3 regions of the Halomonas sp. SL1 genome follow, and region 3 is predicted to be linked to each of the others. Evidence: predicted binding sites of a transcription regulator. Region 3 holds the regulator's gene; each other region holds the start of a gene.
The links. The regulator PhoB, encoded in region 3, activates phosphate uptake and scavenging genes when phosphate is short. The targets are predictions, from matches to a motif close to TGTCATANNNNTGTCANA.
Positions count from the first base shown of each region.

Region 1: elbB (isoprenoid biosynthesis glyoxalase ElbB) is a predicted target of PhoB. The motif match lies at 1,326-1,343, and genes of this name have one in related genera.
Region 2: C9J49_RS02985 (glycosyltransferase family 1 protein) is a predicted target of PhoB. The motif match lies at 1,042-1,059, and genes of this name have one in related genera.

Region 1 covers NZ_PYUQ02000004.1:106,903-109,164, forward strand. The annotation lists gene tatC (twin-arginine translocase subunit TatC) at 1-403, shown strand, start outside; gene elbB (isoprenoid biosynthesis glyoxalase ElbB) at 515-1,174, opposite strand; gene ppk1 (polyphosphate kinase 1) at 1,586-2,262, shown strand, end outside.
Region 2 covers NZ_PYUQ02000008.1:68,084-70,345, forward strand. The annotation lists gene C9J49_RS02980 (exoribonuclease II) at 1-935, shown strand, start outside; gene C9J49_RS02985 (glycosyltransferase family 1 protein) at 1,111-2,223, shown strand; gene C9J49_RS02990 (lysylphosphatidylglycerol synthase transmembrane domain-containing protein) at 2,216-2,262, shown strand, end outside.
Region 3 covers NZ_PYUQ02000018.1:43,260-45,521, forward strand. The annotation lists gene ubiA (4-hydroxybenzoate octaprenyltransferase) at 1-796, shown strand, start outside; gene phoB (phosphate regulon transcriptional regulator PhoB) at 921-1,610, shown strand; gene phoR (phosphate regulon sensor histidine kinase PhoR) at 1,612-2,262, shown strand, end outside.

The sequences.
Region 1 (2,262 bases), on a different contig from region 3:
GTTCTATGCCGGGGCCGCCTTCGCCTACTACGTGGTCTTCCCGCTGCTGTTCCAGTTCTTCACCCAGACCGGGCCGGAGGACGTGGCGGTGATGACCGACATCAACCAGTACCTCAACTTCGTGCTCAAGCTGTTCTTCGCCTTCGGCGTGGCCTTCGAGATCCCGATCGCCACCTTCCTGCTGATCCTGAGCGGGGCGACCACGGTGGAGAGCCTGTCGAAGAAGCGCCCCTACGTGGTACTGGGTTGCTTCGTGATCGGCATGCTGATGACCCCGCCGGACGTGGTCTCCCAGAGCCTGCTGGCGGTGCCGATGTATCTGCTCTACGAGGTCGGCCTGCTGTTCGGCCGGCTGGTGCGTCGCAAGCGCGAGCGGCAAGCCGAAGGCGAGGATGACGCATAAGCCGCTGGATGCTGTTTAGCCATGCAGAGACGCAACACCCCCAGGCCTCGGCCCGGGGGTGTTTTTCTTCCCGCTTGAAGCTCACGGCTTACCGCTTCCGGCGCAGCCGGGTCACAGGTCCATCAGCTCGTCGATGCGATCCACCAGCTTGAAGATACCGGTGGCCGCCTCGCCCAGGCGGGTGGCGATCATGTAGGCCGGCGTGGTCACCACGCGATGTTCGAAGTCGACCACGATGTCCTCCACGCCACAGCTGCGATGCAGGCCGCCCATGCTGCTGATGGCGCCCGCCACGCCCGGATCGTGGCCGATGGTGACGGCAATGCCCGGCCCCAGCAGCCGCGGCACCATCACCGGCGCGATGCACATCAGGCCGATCGGCTTGCGGTCCTCGTGGAACTCGCCCAGCACGTCCACCAGCCCCTCATGGATCACCATGTCGGCGCCCGCCTCGGCGAAGTTGGAGAGATTCTTGGCCGCGCCGAAGCCGCCTGGCAGGATGACGGCGTCGAACTCGTCGGCCTCCAGCTCGGCCAGCGGAGAGATCTCGCCGCGCGCCAGGCGCGCCGACTCGACCAGCACGCTGCGCCGCTCCTCGACCGCCTCGCCACTGCGATGGTCGATCACGTCGCTCTGGTCGATGTCGGGGGCGAAGCAGCGATAGCCGATGCCCAGCTGGTCCAGACGCAACAGGGTCAGGGTGGTCTCGTAGATCTCCGAGCCATCCTGAACACCGCATCCCGACAGAATGACCGCCACCTGCTTGCTCATTATGCGTCTCCTTGTGCGCCCCCCGCCGGTCGTCGACGGGGCCGATGAACATGAAGTCACCACTTTAGAGAGTCGCCGGTAGCGCGACAAGACGCGTCTTTCGGCGCCGGGGCGCGCTGATATACTCGAGAGAGTCCTGCTACCGGACGACTGTCATCATTTTGTCATTTATTGACACCAGACTTGCCACGGCGGCCGAGCCCGGCCCCGCCTGCCCCTGATCGTCTCCGGCAACAGACGATGCGCGACGCCTCCCGGCGCCACGGGCAGGACGGCATCATGAACGATAACGCCCGACGAGCGACGCGGCCGCCCGCGGGCCGACGACAGGGTACTTCCATGGACGATTCACGTAACCCCGACACCTCGGTCACCTCCGAGCCCGCCGCGACAGGCGAGCTCCAGAGCGAGATGCCCACACCGCGCATCAACCAGACCCGCACAGGGATCAAGCCCAAGGCGTTGCCGGACCCCGAGGCCGACCTCGCCGATCCCGGCCTCTACTTCAACCGCGAGCTCTCCCACCTGCAGTTCAACGTGCGGGTGCTGGAGCAGGCCCTGGACGAGGCGCATCCGCTGCTCAACCGGTTGATGTTCCTGCTGATCTTCTCCTCGAACATGGACGAATTCTTCGAGATTCGCGTAGCCGGCCTGAAGAACCAGATCATGGTCGGCGACGCCTCCTCCGGCGCCGACGGTCGCTCGCCGCGCTCGATACTGAGCGAGATCTCGCAGATCGCCCACGAACAGGTCGATCGCCAGTACCGCATCCTCAACGACACCCTGCTGCCCGCCCTCGAGGGCCAGGGCCTGCGCTTCCGCCGCCGCGGCGACTGGAACGAGGCCCAGCGCGCCTGGGTCAAGGACTACTTCGAAAGCGAGATCATGCCGGTGATCAGCCCCATCGGCCTCGATCCCTCGCACCCCTTCCCGCGCCTGGTCAACAAGAGCCTCAACTTCATCGTCGAGCTCGAGGGCAAGGACGCCTTCGGCCGCGAGGGCGGCCTGGCCATCCTGCCCGCCCCGCGCTCGCTGCCCCGGGTGATCGCCCTGCCCGACGAGCTCTGCGAGGAAGGCTTCACCGAATA
Region 2 (2,262 bases), on a different contig from region 3:
AGCAGCTCGAGGCGCTGCGCGAGCTGACCGAGGCCCGCGCCGACTGGCGCGCCAAGCACGCCCTGGTGTTCAAGGACCGTCCGGACTACGTGTTCGACCTCGACGAGGCCGGCAACGTGCTGGGCATCCGCACCGAGGAGCGCCGCATCGCCAACCGCATGATCGAGGAATCGATGATCGCGGCCAACGCCTGCTGCGCCGACCTGCTGAGCCAGCACGTGGGCCACGGCATCTTCAACGTCCACCGTGCCTTCGAGGCCGACAAGGCCGAGGCGGCCCAGGAATTCCTGGCCGGCCAGGAGATCCAGGTCGAGCTTGAGGCACTCACCGAGCTGCCCCGCTACAGGGAGCTCAAGCGCGAGCTCGAGGGCCGCGAGGATGCCTGGCTGGACGCGCGTCTGCGCCGCTTCCAGGGCTTCACCAACATGTCCGCCCAGCCCGGTCCGCACTTCGGCCTGGGGCTCGACGCCTACGCCACCTGGACCTCGCCGATCCGCAAGTACGGCGACATGGTCAACCACCGCCTGATCAAGCGCGTGCTCAAGGGCGAGCAGGCCCCGGCCGAGGCCAGCCAGGCACTCACCGAGCAGCTCACCGAGCGCCGCCGCCTCAACCGCCTGGCCGAGCGCGACGTCAAGGACTGGCTCTACGTGCGCTACCTGACGCCGTCCGCCGAGGCGGGCGAGAGCTTCGAGGCCGAGATCATCGCCATCAACCGCGGCGGCATGCGCGTGCGCCTGACCGCCAACGGCGCCACCGCCTTCGTCCCGGCCCCGCTGATGCACAGCGACCGCGACAAGGTGGCGATCGACGACAAGGACGGCCGCATCCAGATCGAGGGTGTCGAGCGCTACAAGCTCGGCGACGTGATCCGCGTGGCCCTGACCGAGGCCCGCGAGGAGACCCGCTCGCTGGTCGGCCGCCCGGCCGAGTAAGCGCCCTCCCCGCGCGATCCCTCGCACGCAGAACGGCGGCCCTCGGGCCGCCGTTTTGCGTTTCAGAGCCCCGCTTCCGTACTCCCGTGCTCGCGTTCCCGGCCCATGTCGTCGAACTGTCGCAAAGCCCGCGTAACGTGATGGTGGAACCATCGGCCCGCGCGGGAGGGACCCTTTGCATATCGCCGACGTCACCATGTTCCACGCCCCCTCGAGCGGCGGCGTGCGCACCTATCTCCAGGCCAAGCACCGCCGGATCGCCGAGACTCCCGGTCTGCGCTCGACCCTGCTCGTGCCCGGCGCCGAGCGCGACGCCCTCGACGACTGCCATACCCTGCCGGCGATGCGCCTGCCGCTGGGCCAGGGCTACCGCTTCCCGCTGCGCCGCGCCCCCTGGCGCCAGCGGCTGCTGGAGCTCGCCCCCGACCTGATCGAGGCCGGCGATCCCTACGTCACGCCCTGGGCTGCGCTGGAGGCCGGCCAGCGCCTCGGCGTGCCGGTGGTCGGCTTCTACCACTCCGACCTGCCGCGGCTGATGGGCGATCGCTTCGGCGGCGCGGTGCGCCGGCGCCTGGAGCGCTACGTGCGCGATCTCTACGGCCGCTTCGACGGCGTGATGGCGCCCTGCCGGGCCATGGCCGAGCGACTGGCCGAGTGGGGCGTGGAGAACGTGCGCGTGCAGCCGCTGGGCGTCGACCTCGACACCTTCCACCCCGACCGCGCCGATCCGGACTGGCGGGCCTCGCTGGGGCTGCCCGCCGACACCCGGCTGCTGGTCTTCGCCGGGCGCTACTCGAGGGAGAAGAACGTCGACGTGCTGCTGCGCACCCTCCGGCGCCTGGGGCAGCCCTATCACCTGCTGCTGATGGGCCCGGGGATGCCGACCCGAGTGCCCGACAACGTGACCGTCATCTCGCGCTACTGCGATCGCCGCGAGGTGGCCCGGGCGCTGGCCAGCGCCGACGCCATGCTGCACGCCGGCACCCGCGAGACCTTCGGCCTGGTGGCGCTGGAGGCCATGGCCTGCGGCCTGCCGGTGGTGGCCGCCCGGGCCGGGGCGCTGATCGAGAACGTGCCGCTGGGCGGCGGGCTCCTGTGCACGCCCCACGACGACGGCGCCATGGCCGAGGCGGTCGAGGCCCTGTTCGACCACGACGTCGCTGCCGGCGGCCGGCACGCCCGCCGACAGGTGGAGCGTCGCTTCCACTGGAACCTGGTGATCGACGACCTACTCGGCTACTACGCCACCCTCATGCCCGGCGAGCGCGCGGCGCTGAGGCATGGCTGAGCGTCGCCGACACTACGGCGGGTGGCTGGCCGCGGCGCT
Region 3 (2,262 bases):
GTGGCCGACGCTGTGGGCGCTGTGGACGGCGGCCGAGGGCGTTCCCGAGCGCCGGCTGCTGCTGATCTTCGTCGCCGGGGTCTACCTGATGCGGGCCGCGGGCTGCGTGGTCAACGACTACGCCGACCGCCACTTCGACGGCCACGTGAAGCGGACGAAGTCGCGTCCGCTGGCCACCGGACGCATCGGCGAAGGCGAGGCCAAGGCGCTGTTCGCCGGCCTGGTGCTGGCGGCCTTCGTGCTGGTGTGTTTCACCAACGCCTTCACCGTGATGCTGTCGGTGGGCGGCGTGATCCTGGCCTTCGTCTACCCCTTCATGAAGCGCTACACCCACCTGCCCCAGGTGGTGCTGGGGGCGGCCTTCTCGTGGGCCATTCCCATGGCCTTCGGCGCGGTGCTCGGCCAGGTGCCGCTGGAGGCCTGGCTGCTGTTCGCCGCCAACGTGCTGTGGACCGTGGCCTACGACACCGAGTACGCCATGGTCGACCGCGACGACGACCTGCGCATCGGCATCAAGTCCACCGCGGTGCTGTTCGGCCGTGCCGACCGGCTGATCATCGGCCTTTTGCAGCTGGCCACGCTGGCCCTGCTGGCCTGGGCCGGCGAACGCCTCGGCCTGGGCGGCTTCTTCTGGGTCGGCCTGGCCGCGATGGCCGCCACCTTCGTCCACCAGCAGCGGCTGATCCGCCATCGCGATCGCGATCTCTGCTTCCAGGCCTTCCTCAACAACCATTGGTCGGGGCTGCTGGCGTTCGCCGGCATCGCGCTGTCGCTGTGGCCGGCCGCCGGCGGGTGATGCCGGACGGGGTCGAACGACGGGGCTAAGCGGGGGCGACAGGCGGTGACTGTCACGGTATTGTCACAAGGACATGCTGTCATCGTCACCAATATGTCACTGATCTCGACCATGAGGCCCCGGGATGACCGCCAAGACCGTACTGATCGTCGATGATGAAGCGCCCATCCGCGAGATGATCGCCGTGGCGCTGGAGATGGCCGACTATCGCGTCCTCGAGGCGGACAATGCCCAGAGCGCCCACGCCATGGTCGTCGATCACCAGCCCGACCTGGTGCTGCTGGACTGGATGATGCCCGGCACCAGCGGCGTCGAGCTCGCCCGCCGCCTGAAGCGCGAGGAAGGCACCTCGGAACTGCCGATCATCATGCTCACCGCCAAGGGCGAAGAGGACAACAAGATCCAGGGCCTCGAATCCGGGGCCGACGACTACATCACCAAGCCCTTCTCGCCCCGCGAGCTGGTGGCGCGCCTCAAGGCGGTGCTGCGCCGCGCCACGCCGCGCGGCGTCGAGGAGCCGGTGCAGGTCGAGGGCCTGATGCTCGACCCGGTCAGCCACCGGGTCAGCATCGACGGCCAGTCGCTGGAGATCGGCCCCACCGAGTACCGCCTGCTGCAGTTCTTCATGACCCACCAGGAGCGCGCCTATACCCGCGGCCAGCTGCTGGATCAGGTCTGGGGCGGCAACGTCTACGTCGAGGAGCGCACCGTGGACGTGCACATCCGCCGCCTGCGCAAGGCGCTGGGCGAGCCGCACCAGCAGCTGATCCAGACCGTGCGCGGGACCGGCTACCGCTTCTCCGCCAAGGGCTGACGTGGGCCGGCTGTGGCGACGCGAATGGTGGCGGCTGGGTGCCCTGGTGGGCGCCGGCGCCCTGGTCGGCTGGCCCTTCGGCTTCAGCGGCACCGGCATCGCCGTGGGGCTCGCCCTCTATCTCTTCTACCAGCTGCGCCAGCTGCACGCCCTGCAGGAATGGCTGACCCATCATCCCCATGACGAGCCGCCCTCGGCCTCCGGCCTGTGGGGCGAGCTGTTCGATCGCCTCTACCGCTACCAGAAGGGCCAGCGCCTCACCCAGCGCCGGCTGCGCGACACCCTGAGCCGTATCCAGGAGTCCTCGGAGGCGATGCGCGACAGCGTGGTGATGCTCGACCGCCACGGCGACATGGAGTGGTGGAACAGCGCCGCCGAACGCATGCTGGGCCTCAAGCCGGCCCTGGACCGCGGCCAGCACATCACCAACCTGATGCGCGACCCAAGCTTCGTCGACTACTTCCACGCCCGGGACTATCGCGAGCCGCTGACGCTGTGCTCGCCGATCGACGAGAACCTCATCCTGCAGTTCCAGATCACCCTCTACGGCGACGACGAGCGCCTGGTGATGGCCCGCGACATCACCCGCCTGCACCGCCTGGAGCAGATGCGCCGCGACTTCGTGGCCAACGTGTCCCACGAGCTGCGCACC